One region of the Neorhizobium petrolearium genome, then DNA from elsewhere that is predicted to be linked to it. Evidence: predicted binding sites of a transcription regulator. Region 1 holds the regulator's gene; each other region holds the start of a gene.
What was found. The regulator PhoB, encoded in region 1, activates phosphate uptake and scavenging genes when phosphate is short. The targets are predictions, from matches to a motif close to TGTCATNNANCTGTCAT.
Positions count from the first base shown of each region.

Region 2: a site for PhoB is predicted at 1,414-1,430, ahead of ppk2 (polyphosphate kinase 2). Genes of this name have one in related genera too.
Region 3: a site for PhoB is predicted at 1,719-1,735, ahead of QEO92_RS19470 (ExeM/NucH family extracellular endonuclease). Genes of this name have one in related genera too.

Region 1 covers NZ_CP123000.1:1,364,212-1,368,886, reverse strand. The annotation lists gene QEO92_RS06970 (FAD-dependent oxidoreductase) at 1-742, shown strand, start outside; gene arsK (arsenite efflux MFS transporter ArsK) at 739-1,974, shown strand; gene QEO92_RS06960 (winged helix-turn-helix domain-containing protein) at 2,060-2,749, opposite strand; gene phoB (phosphate regulon transcriptional regulator PhoB) at 2,763-3,449, opposite strand; gene phoU (phosphate signaling complex protein PhoU) at 3,492-4,205, opposite strand; gene pstB (phosphate ABC transporter ATP-binding protein PstB) at 4,248-4,675, opposite strand, start outside.
Region 2 covers NZ_CP123000.1:4,470,267-4,474,941, forward strand. The annotation lists gene QEO92_RS21730 (phytanoyl-CoA dioxygenase family protein) at 1-217, opposite strand, end outside; gene ppk2 (polyphosphate kinase 2) at 456-1,370, opposite strand; gene QEO92_RS21740 (hypothetical protein) at 1,488-1,616, shown strand; gene leuC (3-isopropylmalate dehydratase large subunit) at 1,695-3,104, shown strand; gene QEO92_RS21750 (SixA phosphatase family protein) at 3,215-3,763, shown strand; gene QEO92_RS21755 (L,D-transpeptidase family protein) at 3,781-4,329, opposite strand; gene QEO92_RS21760 (response regulator transcription factor) at 4,571-4,675, shown strand, end outside.
Region 3 covers NZ_CP123000.1:3,984,711-3,989,385, reverse strand. The annotation lists gene QEO92_RS19480 (type I secretion system permease/ATPase) at 1-308, shown strand, start outside; gene QEO92_RS19475 (HlyD family type I secretion periplasmic adaptor subunit) at 333-1,652, shown strand; gene QEO92_RS19470 (ExeM/NucH family extracellular endonuclease) at 1,788-4,675, shown strand, end outside.

The DNA of each region.
Region 1 (4,675 bases):
GGCCATATCATGGGCGCTGCGCCGCAATGGAATCGACCGTCTTCTCGGCGGCGGATTGAACGATCAGCTTCCGGCTCGCGGCGATCTCGGGCTGGCGGCGAAGGAGGCGATCGACAGCGGCCGCGTGAAGCTGCTGGCCCCCTTCGCAGTCCAGTCCGTCCGCGAGAATGGCGGCCGCCTCGACGTGGAGGCTTTGCACGACGGCCGGCATGAGCGGCTTGCCGTCGACCGCATCGTGGTGGCCACGGGCTTCCGTCCCGATCTCGACATCCTGAAGGAACTCCGGCTCGATCTCGATCCGGCCGTGGAAGCCCCCCACCGTCTCGCACCCATGATCGATCCGAACCTGCATTCCTGCGGAACGGTGCCGCCGCATGGCGTGGTCGAGTTGACACAGCCGGAACCCGGCTTCTTCATCGTCGGTTCGAAATCCTATGGGCGCGCGCCGACATTTCTCATGGCAACGGGGTACGAGCAGGTCCGCTCGGTCGTGGCGGAACTCGCAGGCGACAGCAACGCCGCCCGCGAGGTGCATCTCGTTCTCCCGGAAACCGGTGTCTGCAGCGTAACCAATCCAGTGCTCGCAGAGGCAGCGTCCGGTGGCTGCTGCGGTGGTCCTGCTCTTTCTGAAGTCGACGCGTGCTGCATCGCCGACATGAAGGCCAAGACTGATGGCAAAGCTGGTTGTGGCTGTGGTACATCCACTGCGGTGGAACGGAACGATGTGGAACCTGCAGAATGACCGAGCGGAAAGCTCCCGCGCGCCTGATCTGGGCGCTCGGCGCAACACAGATCATCGGCTACGGTACCCTTTATTATTCCTTCAGCATCCTCGCGCCGGACATGGCACGAGACTTCTCCATCCAACAAGACAGGCTTTTCGGGCTGCTATCGGTGGCGCTGCTGGTTGGCGGACTGTTCGCACCGAGAGCGGGAAACTGGGCGGACCGGTTCGGAGCCGGCCGGCTCATGGTCCCCGGTTCGCTTGCTGCCGCCATCTCGCTTGGCTGCGCGGCCGCATCGCCGAATGCGACGACGTTCGGTATTTCACTCGTCGCAATGGAGATCGCCTCCAGCTTCGTTCTCTACAGCACGGCATTTGCAGCGATCGTGCAGGTTGGAGGCAGCAAGCCACAGCGCAGCATAACCCATCTGACGCTGATCGCGGGATTCGCATCAACGCTCTTCTGGCCGCTCACGGCAACACTGCATGACTATCTCGGCTGGCGTGAGATCTACCTCGTCTTCGCGATCCTGAATATCGCCGTGTGCCTTCCGATCCATTGGTGGGTCGGGAGACTGCCCCGCGACGTGCCCGAACCACGGGCATCAGTAAATCAATCCGGAGCGATGGCCGTTCAGCCTGAAGCCGGCCCCGCGTTCAGTGGCGTCTTTATTCTGATGCTTGCGGGCTTTGCCCTGGAAGGATTCGTGCTGGCCTCCGTGCTGGTCCACATGGTTCCGCTGCTGACAGCACTTGGGCTTGGCACGGCAGGCCTCATGGTCTCCACCCTCTTCGGTCCCTCGCAGGTCGCCAGCCGCCTCCTGAACATGATCTTCGGAGGGCGCTTGTCACAGACGGTGCTCGCCGTGATCTCCGCGGGATTGCTCGCCGTCGCCCTTATCGTCCTGATGGCGACAAGTCCGTGGCTCCCCGGTCTCATCGCATTCGCGATCCTGTTCGGTCTGGGATCGGGGCTCGCAAGCATCGTCGGGGGAACGCTTCCACTGGAGCTTTTCGGAAGGCACGGTTATGGCGCACGGCTCGGCTGGGTGACCGCCGCACGCCAGTTTTCCTCAGCACTTGCCCCCTTTGCGTTCGCTGTCATGCTGGGAACTTGGGGGGTCGGCCAGGCAGTATCGATCAGCATTCTGGGAGGCGCGGCGGCCGTCGGCCTGTTCGGAGCGATCGCCTTCGCCCGCTACAGAGCAACAAGACCAGCAGCTGGACCTTTCGGTGGTTCGCAGGCCTGACAAGACACGACAAACAGGAGATGCAGGCCCCTCGGCGAAGCCCTAAAGAAAAGCAGCATAGGCCTTCCAACGATCGCGAGAAAATTCAGACGTCGCCGAGGGCGTAGCCCGCTCCGCGGACGGTCCGGATCACCTGGTCAGCCTTGCCCAGGCTGATGCCCTTCCGGAGGCGACCGATGTGCACGTCGACGGCGCGCTCGTCCACGGTTGCACCATCACCCCAGAGCGACCTTTTCAGCTCCGTCCGCGAATAGACCCGTCCCGGATACCGCATCAGGAACTCGAGAAGCCGGAACTCGGTGGGGCCGAGCCTGACTTCCTTCTTCTGCCTGTGGACCCTGTGTGCTTCGCGGTCGAGGGTCAGGTCTCCGACCCTGATCATATGGCTCAGAAGATTCGGATGCATGCGGCGAAGAAGGTTCTTCACCCTTATGGCAAGCTCGACGGAGGGGAATGGCTCTACGAGGCAGTCATCCGCGCCGGCAGCGAGACCCGTCAGCCTGTCGCTCTCGCTTTCCGCCGGAACAAGCAGGACCACGGGCACCCGCATCGTTGCTGGTTCGGTACGAAGTCTTCGGCAGATCTCGATGCCATTCAGCCCCGGAAGGGACGAACTCAGCACCAGTACATCGGGAAGGCTCGAAACCAACCGCTCCATCAGCTCGGAGCCCGCCGAAAGCAGCGTCACGTCGAAACCTTCATCGACAAGGGAGAACCGCAGCACTTCGCGCAGCGTTTCATCGCCATCGATCACCACGACAACTCGCGCTCCCATCGCGGTGCTCTCCCTAGTGTCCTTCCATCGAGTATCCGGCGCCGCGGACGGTGCGGATGACATCCTGCATGTTGGAGAAGTTGAGCGCCTTCCTGAGGCGTCCGACATGCACGTCGACGGTGCGCTCGTCCACATAGATGTCGTGGCCCCACACCCCGTCGAGAAGCTGCGAGCGCGAGAAGACCCGGCCGGGCGCGGCCATCAGGAATTCCAGAAGCCGGAACTCCGTCGGGCCGAGCCGCACTTCGCGGCTCTTGCGATGCACCCTGTGCGTCTCCCGGTCCAGCTCGATGTCGCCGCAGCGCAGGACGCTCGACAGCACTTCCGGACGCGCGCGCCGCAGCATCGCCTTCACTCGCGCCATCAGTTCCGGCGTCGAGAACGGCTTTACGACATAGTCATCGGCGCCGGTCGCAAGCCCGCGGACCCGTTCGCTCTCCTCGCCGCGCGCCGTCAGCATGATGATCGGCAGTCGCTCCGTCTCCGGCCGCATCCTCAGCCGCCGGCAGAGTTCGATGCCGGAAACACCGGGCAACATCCAGTCGAGGATCAGAAGATCCGGCGTGCGTTCCTGAAGCCTGATCTCGGCTTCATCCCCGCGCAGAATCGTCTCCACCTCATAACCTTCCGCTTCAAGGTTGTAGCGAAGAAGCACGCTCAGCGCCTCCTCATCCTCCACGACCGCGATCTTCGGCTGCATTCCGTCTTAGCTCCGTCACCATTCCATCGTCATTCGGCGCCATTATTCCGTGATCGCGCCGAGCGTGTTCGACGTATCGTCCTTCGGACGCTCGCCTTCCGGCTGGGCGCCGGTCGTCATGTAGTAGATCGTCTCGGCGATGTTGGTGGCGTGGTCGCCGATACGCTCGATGTTCTTGGCACAGAACAGAAGATGCGTGCAGGTGGTGATGTTGCGCGGATCTTCCATCATGTAGGTCAAAAGCTCGCGGAACAGGGACGTGTACATCGCGTCGATTTCCTCGTCGCGGATGCGGATCGCCTCCGCCTTCTCGGCCGAACGGCTAGAATAGACGTCCAGCACTTCCTTCAGCTGCGTCAGCGCCAGGTCCGACAGGTGCTCGATGCCGCGCGCGAGCTTGCGCGGCACACCGGTGCCCTGCACCGCGATCACCCGCTTGGCAGTGTTCTTGCCGAGGTCGCCGACCCGCTCCAGATCGGAGGCGATGCGCAGCGATCCGACGATGTCGCGCAGGTCGCCCGCAACCGGCTGGCGGCGGGCGATCGTCACGATCGCCTTGTCGCCGATATCGCGCTCGGCATGGTCGAGGATCACGTCGTCGGAGATCACCTTCTGGGCAAGGGCGGCATCGGAATTGACCAGTGCCCGCACTGCATCCGCGCACATCTGCTCCGCAAGCCCGCCCATCTCCGAAATCCGGCGGCTCAGATATTTCAGTTCGTCGTCATAGGCAGACAGGATATGTGTCGAAGACATGGTCTTATCCTCAGATTGTCAGAAAGGGCCCGCAACCGGCGATCAGCCGAAGCGGCCCATGATGTAGTCCTGCGTACGCTGGTCATCCGGATTGGTGAACATCTTGTCGGTATCGTTCTCCTCAACCAGGTTTCCGAGATGGAACATGGCAGTGCGTTGCGATACGCGGGCCGCCTGCTGCATCGAGTGCGTCACGATGACGATCGTGAAGTTTTCGCGCAGTTCGTGGATCAGCTCCTCGACCTTGGCGGTGGCGATCGGATCGAGCGCCGAACAGGGTTCGTCCATCAGGATCACTTCCGGGCTGACGGCAACGGCGCGCGCAATGCACAGGCGCTGCTGCTGACCGCCGGAAAGGCCCGTACCTGGGCTGTCGAGACGATCCTTCACCTCGCCCCACAGTCCTGCCTTCTGCAGGGCCGAAGACACGATATCGTCCAGCTCCGACTTCTTTCGCGCCAGACCATGAA
Region 2 (4,675 bases), 2.5 Mb from region 1:
ACGGTCCGCCGCCATAGCCGGGTAGCCGGACGACGGGCAGCGTCCAGGTTTTCGGATCGTCACGATCGAAAGGAATGTCGCGCCACATGATGTTGCGAGCTTCCGCAGCGATCTCTTTGGAAAAGGCATCGTCGATCCGCACGAAGCCGTCACGGATGAAGGCAGTGATCTCGGCAGCAGACAGCGCCCGCGCCTGGGCAGGATGATGATCGGTCATGTTAAAAACTCTCAGCTGATGCTCCGCTTCATCGGCACGCACGATGCTCGGGACGGAGCGTTTCGGTCATGAACCATCGCCGGCCCGAAGGGTCGCGGCTTGGCTCGTGTTCTTCATGGCCTGCAGCTCAGGCGGCTATGAAGAAGACCGAAGCGATATGGCGAGTGTTCATCATCATGATCGGACCAAGGTAAAGTCCGCGCTCCGCAGCGTCAACGGCCGCGAGGCGCGATCTACATCAATAGACTTCCGGAACGTACATGTCCGGCGGCACCGGATGGCGGATATAGTCCGGATGGCGGACGCGTTCGGGAAGCATGACCGTCTCTTTCGGCGCCGTCTCGTAAGGAACCTGCGCAAGAAGGTGGGCAATCATGTTGAGCCGCGCCCTCTTCTTGTCGACGGCCTGCACGACCCACCATGGCGCTTCCGGAATGTGGGTGCGCTCCATCATCTCCTCCTTGGCCTTGGTATATTCCTCCCAGTGAACGCGGCTTTCGAGGTCCATCGGGGAGAGCTTCCACTGCTTCAGCGGATCGTGGATGCGCATCTTGAAGCGGAATTCCTGCTCCTCATCGGTGATCGAGAACCAGTATTTCACGAGAATGATGCCGGAGCGGACAAGCATGCGCTCGAATTCCGGCACAGAGCGGAAGAATTCCTCCAGCTCGTCCGGCGTGCAGAAGCCCATGACCCGCTCGACGCCGGCGCGGTTATACCAGGAGCGGTCGAACATCACCATTTCGCCGGCCGTCGGCAGGTGCGGCACATAGCGCTGGAAATACCACTGGTTCTGCTCGCGCTCGGTCGGGGCCGGGAGCGCTACGACGCGGCAGACGCGCGGATTGAGGCGCTGGGTGACGCGTTTGATCGCCCCGCCCTTGCCGGCGGAATCGCGGCCCTCGAAGATCACCACCATCTTCAGCTTCTTGTACTGGACCCAATCCTGCAGGCGGACAAGCTCATGCTGGAGACGGAAGAGCTCGCGGAAATAGATCCTGCGGTCCAGCGTCTGCTCGGCGGGGCCTGACATGCCCTCGACGACCAGCTCATCAAGCTGATCTTCCTCCATCTGCATTTCCAGCTCTTCATCGAAGCTGTCGGCAATCTCTTCCTTGATGCGGCTGAGCTGTTCGTGAATGGGTTCGGACATTGAGCATCCCTCTGTTTTGGAAGCCCAGATCAAGCACGTTTCGGCGAAAACTTTATGACAGCGATGCGACAGGTCGTCCGCAACGCAATCCCGTTGCCGATTTCGTTGGAAACTGATATGGAAGCCGCTATGGGATCGAAATTCGGATGCCTCGCGAACCAGTTCATCGTGCTGCAGGACCACAAACGCCTGCCGGCACGCTTCTTCGCGCGCGTTTCCGGGGCGCTTTGCGACCGACTTAGCTGATCTTTCTCAGCTTGAAGGCAGCCTGCGGCTGCCACACCCACATCCCTCGTTCCATTCAGCTTTACGGACAGCACAGCCATGAGCGCACCCCGCACCCTTTACGACAAGATCTGGGACGACCACGTCGTCTCCGAAGACGAAAACGGCACCTGTCTTCTCTACATCGACCGTCACCTCGTGCACGAAGTGACGTCGCCGCAGGCTTTCGAAGGCCTGCGCATGGCCGGCCGCAAGGTCCGCGCGCCTGAAAAGACCCTCGCGGTCGTCGACCACAACGTGCCGACCACCGCGGACCGCCACGAAGGCATCAAGAATGAAGAAAGCCGCATCCAGGTGGAGGCGCTCGCCCAGAACGCCAAGGATTTCGGCGTCGAGTATTATTCCGAAAAGGACGTCCGCCAGGGCATCGTCCATATCGTCGGCCCTGAACAGGGTTTCACCTTGCCCGGCATGACGATCGTCTGCGGTGACAGCCACACTTCGACGCATGGTGCTTTCGGCGCGCTGGCGCACGGTATCGGCACCTCCGAAGTCGAGCATGTGCTCGCTACCCAGACGCTGGTGCAGAAGAAGGCGAAGAACATGCTGGTGCGCGTCGACGGCCAGCTTCCGCCGGGCGTCACCGCCAAGGACGTCATCCTCGCCATCATCGGCGAGATCGGCACTGCCGGCGGCACCGGCCACGTCATCGAATTCGCCGGCGAAGCGATCCGCTCGCTCTCCATGGAAGGCCGCATGACGGTCTGCAACATGACGATCGAAGGCGGCGCCCGTGCCGGCCTGATCGCGCCGGATGAAACGACCTTCGCCTATATCAAGGACAAGCCCCGCGCCCCGAAGGGAAAGGCCTGGGACATGGCCCTCGACTACTGGAAGACGCTGAAGACGGATGAAGGCGCGCATTTCGACAAGGTCGTCGTTCTCGATGCCGCCAACCTGCCGCCAATCGTCTCCTGGGGCTCCTCCCCCGAAGACGTCGTCTCGGTTCAAGGCGTGGTGCCGAACCCGGACGACATCCGGGACGAGACGAAGCGTACCTCCAAGTGGCGTGCGCTCGACTACATGGGCCTGAAGCCCGGTACCAAGATCACCGATATCGCGGTCGATCGCGTCTTCATCGGCTCCTGCACCAACGGCCGCATCGAGGACCTGCGCGCCGCGGCGAAGGTCGTCGAAGGCAGGAAGGTGGCCTCCACGGTCAATGCCATGATCGTCCCGGGCTCGGGCATCGTCAAGGAACAGGCGGAAGCCGAAGGCCTCGACAAGATCTTCAAGGAAGCCGGTTTCGAATGGCGTGAGCCGGGCTGCTCCATGTGCCTTGCCATGAACGACGACCGTCTGAAGCCAGGCGAACGCTGCGCCTCCACCTCGAACCGCAATTTCGAGGGCCGCCAGGGCTACAAGGGCCGCACCCATCTCGTCTCGCCGGCCATGGCCGCCGCAGCCGCGATCGCCGGCCACTTCGTCGATATCCGCGAGTGGAAGTAATCATTCGCCGCATGAGGTCAGACGCATGCCGCCCGTTCCGCGGGCGGCATTTTTGTTGATGCTGGCCTGAAAGGCAGACAAGCGCCCGCTTTGCCCTCATAATGGCCACCATGTCCAAGCGACCGCAAAAACAGTCGAATGAAACGGACCGCAGGCTGATCTTCCTGCGGCATGCGAAATCGGCATGGCCGGAAGGCGTGACGGACAAGGAACGGCCTCTCGCGACGCGCGGCAGCAAAGCGGCTTCGCTGATGGGCGACTATATGGCCCGCGAGGGACTCGTCCCTGATCTTGCCCTCATATCCACGGCGCGGCGGACAGAGGAGACGTGGGCGCTGGTTCGCGAGAAGTTGCCCAGGGACGTGGAAGCGCGCAATTTCGCCGGACTCTATGCCGCACCTGCAACGACGATTCTGGATATCCTGGCGCAAGTCGAACCCGGTTGCCGCAGCGTTCTGATCATCGGGCACAATCCCGGCATCGAGCAACTTGCGCTCACCCTGGTCGGGACGGGCAACGCAGACGCCCGACAGGCGATGGCGGAGAAATATCCGACCGCCGGCCTTGCCGTGATCGATTTCGACGCGGGAGACTGGCAAAGCATCGGCAAGGGGTCCGGCCGCCTGGAGCGCTTTGTCACGCCACGTTCCCTTGAGTGAGCGACGGAGCCCCGGAATCAGCCGATCACCTGCACGACCGTTCCCTTCCTCATGAACCGGATGAGCCGCTGCATGTCCCGGAAGCTGACGGCAATGCAGCCGGCGGTCGGCTGGTAGCCGGGCTTGATCAGGTGGAAGAAGATCGCCGAACCGCGATGGCGGCGTCGCGAAGTGATGTTCCAGTCGAGCACGAGACAAATATCGTAAAGCCCGTCGGCACGCATCATCTCTTCATGGCTCGGCCTGAAGGGCGCCTTGACGAGGCGATTGTAGGAAGGATGATACGGCAGGTCGCACCAAAGCATGTCCTTTCGAATGCGCTTGATTGGCAAGGCCGTCGGCGACAGACGCACCCGCTCGCCACGCACGAAACCATAAAGAAGAGGCATCGCGGCAATCGGCGTCGCACCGTCTCCTTCCCGCTTGAAGGCGCTCGTGCCGGAGCGGCCGATCGCTGCCGGCAATGCGATACCGCCGAAGGATACGATCGCTCGCCGGCGATCGCGCGGCGCCGTCCTGACGGCGATCACATTCGGCTTGCGGCCCGGGCCGCGAAAACGCTGTATTTTTCTCACAAGTTTTTGCTTTGAATATGATTTCGTTTGAATTCATAGCACATGAGAGCGTCGCGCGTCCTTATGGACGCACAAGGGACGCTCCAACATATTTGACTCCAGGCATCTTGCCTTCCGAAAATCGATTTCGATTTTCAGGTCGATGCTGTAGGGATTTAGATCGAGGACTCTGATCGCGTTCGGCACGCGGAAATTGCAGGCGCCGAGGCGAACAAGACGAAAGGCAGGAAGCATGGCAGCCCGCACGATACTCCTGGTGGATGACGACGACGATCTGCGCGAGACCCTGGTCGAGCAACTGTCGTTTTACGATGAATTCTCGATCCTTCAGGAGCCG
Region 3 (4,675 bases), 2.6 Mb from region 1:
TCGACGAGCCGAACGCAAATCTCGATATTGAGGGCGAGAAGGCTCTAGAGCGAGCGCTTGCGATGGCGAAAGCGGAGGCGATCACCGTCCTCATCGCAACGCAAAGACGCTCGGTCGTCGAAACAGCGGACCGCATCATGGTCATGCGTGATGGAAGCCTGGAAGAATACGGCCCTCGCGAGGAGGTACTTCGGCGTCAGGCCGAAAAGGCGCAGGCTCTGCGGGAGAGCCAAAGGCGGGGTGCCGGCAATGCCTCGCAGCCTGTTGTGCTTGGACAGTTTGCCAGTGTCACCGATGTCAGGCGTTGAGGCAGCTGCCGGAGAATGACGGAGATGAACGACAAAGCAGATTGGGCCAGAGGTGTTCCGACCAGTACGCGGCGGGTCGCGGCTGTCGGGCTTGGCGCGACCTTTCTTTTCATCTTTGGTTTTGGCGCCTGGGCATCGCTTGCTCCGCTGGCCGGCGCCGCCGTTGCGCCGGGTGTCGTTGCTGCTGCCGGGCAAAACCAGCGTGTTCAGCATCTGGAAGGTGGTATCGTCGACAAGATTCTCGTTCAGGAAGGCGCCCGCGTCAAAGCCGGGCAACCGCTCTTCGAACTCGATGGAACCAGTGCTCTCGTCCAGTACAATCGAATCCAGAAGCAACTCGTTGCCCTTTCGGCACGCGCCACGCGGCTTACGGCCGAGCGGGATGGCGTCGATCAGCTTGTCTTTCCGGAAAGTCTCGAAAGAACGACCGGGCCGGGAGGCGAAAGCGACGTCCTTGCCGAGCAGTCGGCCGAATTCACGGCACGCCTGGCACGCCACCGTCAGGAAGCTGCCATCCTGCAGCAACGTATCAATGCGCTGAATGATCAGATCGAAGGAATGGCAGCTCAGCAGATCGCAGTGGAACGGCAGATCGAGGTCGTCCAGGAGGAAGCAGAACGGAAGAAGGGGCTGCTGGACAAAGGCCTGACGGATCGGTCCGAGTATACGGCTCTGCTGCGAAGCGAGGCCGACCTTCTGGGCGAGCTTGGCCAGACGAAGGCGTCCATTCTGACATCGCGCACACAAATCGCCGAAGCCGAGGAACAAATAGCCAGGCTGAAGACGCAGCGCGTCGAGACGGCAATCTCCGAGCTCAACGAGGTGCGCGTCCAAATTGCTGACGCCGATGAGCAGCGACGTGCGGCCAAGGCCATTCTAGACCGGATCGTGATCCGGTCGCCGAGCGACGGGATCATCGTTGAAATGGCATTTAACAGCCGCGGGAGTGTTGTCCGTCCGGGCGACACCCTGCTCGAACTTCTTCCAACCGCATCCAGCCTGATGATTGAAGCACGCGTTTCCCCGCAGGATGTGGACGTCATCAAGGTGGGGCAAGAGGCGCGGTTGCGCTTCAGCGCGCTCAATACACGCACGACGCCGACCGTTGATGCGACCGTGTTCTACCTCTCGGCTGACCGGCTGGTCGATCAGAACAACAATGACCAGCCCTACTACACCGCGCGGTTGCGCATGACCGATGCGCTGCCGCCGGAAATCAAGATGGAGCAGATCTATCCCGGCATGCCGGTGGAAACCTACATCAAGACGAGCGAGCGCACCTTTTTCGAGTATCTGACGAGACCGATCGTTGACAGCTTCAATCGGGCGTTTCGGGAGGACTAAGCCGAAGACGTCGCTAAGCATAGACGATCGGCACGTAGGACCTGCCCGTCCTTGCTAATTAGCATATGTCAAGCGACTGTCGTAGTCGGCTGCTATGTCAAGCCATCCATCGTCCTCCAACAAGGGGTTGCATAGATGTCCTTCTTCTTTTCCCTCCCACGGCTCTATTTTGGGACCCGCCTGGCCGATCATATCGAGGGTAGCCCAGGTAACGACATCATCACCGGTCTTGGCGGTGATGACCGCATCGAGGCAGGCGCGGGGAATGACTTAGTCATTGCGGGGGACGGAAATGATCAGATCGAGGGCGGCGACGGCAGCGATCTGATCTCCGGCGGGCGGGGTTTCGACACTGCGATCTATTCGGGAAGCATATCCGATTATCGCCTGCCGCAGATCACACGCCTGTCCGACATCTTCTTTACGATGACCGACGCCGATGGTGATCAGGATATCCTCAACGATATCGAAGCCATCCGCTTTACCGCGAGCAGCTATACGCTCTATCTCGATGGCCGCAACAATGCCGTGCTTGCCGGCGACGATGCAGTGTCGACGGATGAGGACGGCGCACTTGCGATCAGTGCGCGCGACCTGACTGCGAACGACCGGGACTTCGATGGAGACCAGATCTCGGTCACTGCCGTTTCGGGGACAAGCACGGCCGGCGCATCCGTCTCGCTTGCGAGCGGTGTCGTCTCCTACGATCCAGGCAGTATTTTCCAGCACCTGAACGAAGGCGAAACCGCCGTCGACAGCTTCACCTATACGGTTGACGACGGCAGGGGCGGCACCGGCACTGCAACCGTGGAAGTGACGATCACCGGTGCGAATGATGCCGCTGTCATTACCGGAGATGCTAGCGGGTTGGTAACCGAGGCTGGTGGTGCCGGATCGGGAACGCCGGCCGCGACCGGCCGGCTCGTCGCCGACGACGTCGATAATGACGATCGCTTCCGAGCTGCGGGCGACCAGTCGAGCGTTATGGGCTACGGTACCTACAGCATCGACGAAGAAGGCAACTGGACCTATACGCTCGACAACGACAATGCAGATGTCGATGCGCTCGGCGATGGTGAGAGCCTCACCGACAGTTTCCCAGTCGTGAGTACGGACGGGACCGAACAGGACGTTACGATTACTATCAACGGGGCGGATGAAGCCGCTCCCGTCGCACCGCGCATAAACGAAATCCACTACGACAATGCCGGCACCGATACGGGCGAATTCATCGAGATCCGCGTCGCTGTCGGCGCCGATGTCTCCGGACTCTTGGTCGAACTCTATAACGGAAATGGCGGCTCCACCTATGGTTCGGCGGACGTTTCCAGCCTTTCGATGACCTCGGACGGCGAATACGACTATTACGTATGGGAGTTGCCGGCCAACGGCGTCCAGAACGGCGCGCCGGACGGCGTGGCGCTCTCCGATAACGGAACGCTGATCGAATTCCTGTCTTATGAAGGCAGCTTTACGGCGTCGAACGGAGCGGCTGCGGGCACGACCTCGACCGATATCGGTGTGGCGGAGGCGGGCAACGAGACTGCAGGCCTGTCGCTGCAGCGGACCGGTGACGGTCCGGCCGATTGGGTCGGTCCCCAGGACCAGACCCCAGGTGCCGCCAATGAAAGTGATCCCGGCGGTGGCGGTGAGCCGACCGCCTATCTCATTTCCGAGGTTCAGGGCAGCGGTACTGCCAGCTTCCTCGTCGGCGAATATGTGCTCGTTTCTGCAATCGTGACTTACACGGTTGCAGACGGCTTCTACCTTCAGGAGGAAGACGGCGATGCCGATGGGGACAGCACTACTTCGGAAGGCATCTTCGTCTTTACCGGGGGAACTCCGAGCGTGACCGTCGGCGACTATGTGGAAGTCGCCGGAACGGTGGCCGAATATTTCGATTTTACCGAAATCACCGATGTCACCGACATCATCTCCATTTCGAGCGGCAACGCTCAGCCGAGCTCGGCGGCGATCACTCTTTCACCGGACTTTGCCGCCAATCTCGAACATTACGAGGGAATGGCGATTACGCTGGCAAGCGGCACGGATGACCCGCTGACCGTGATCGAGAATTTCGATCTCGACCGTTATGGCGAAATCACGGTGTCTGCCGGCTCCCAATATCAGCCCACTCAGATTTATGACCCCACCACGCAGCAGGAAGAGATCCAGGCGCTGATGGAGGCCAATGCCAACAATCGGCTGACCCTGGACGACGGTTCGTCCGCCCAGAATCCGGACGAGTTCCGTTATGTCCCTGCCTCTGTCGGGGACAACGGCAACGGTTATCTGGATGCCGGCGATACATTCACCGAGGACGGGCCGACGCTGAGGCTCGGGGCGGAGCTCGTCGGATCGGTCGACGGTGTCCTCAGCTATAGTTTCGGTGAATACAAGATGCTGGTCGACGGCGTCCTGCCGGTCGACGAGACGACCAACGGGCTTGCCCGTCCGGATGCGCCGGACGATCTCGGTGGCCGGCTGACGGTGTCCAGCTTCAATCTTCTCAACTTCTTCACCACCCTGGATGATGGCTCCGGTGCGGGGTCGGGTCCCAACAATCTAGAGCCTCGCGGTGCGACCACTGCGGAGGATCTGGCGCGTCAGACCGACAAGATCGTGGAAGCAATGTTGCAGATCGACGCCAGCGTCTTCGGCCTGCAGGAGCTGGAGAACAATGGTTTCGACGATGCTTCGGCAATCGCAACCCTCGTCGACGCCTTGAACGCGGCCGCCGAACCAGGCGTAACCTATGCCTTCGTAGACCCGACCGAACCCGGTTCCGACGGCTTTATCGGGACGGATGCCATTACCACCGGCCTCATCTACAAGACCAACGAGGTCAGCCTCGTCGCATCTGATTTCCTTGTCTTCGACGACGGTGACCAGCAGCAGAGCCGGCCGGCCGTGACGGCGACATTTGCGGAGATTAGCACCGGCGAGCAATTCACCGTCTCGGTTAATCATCTGAAGTCGAAGGGCGGTACCGGTACGGGCGCCGATGCCGATCAGGGGGACGG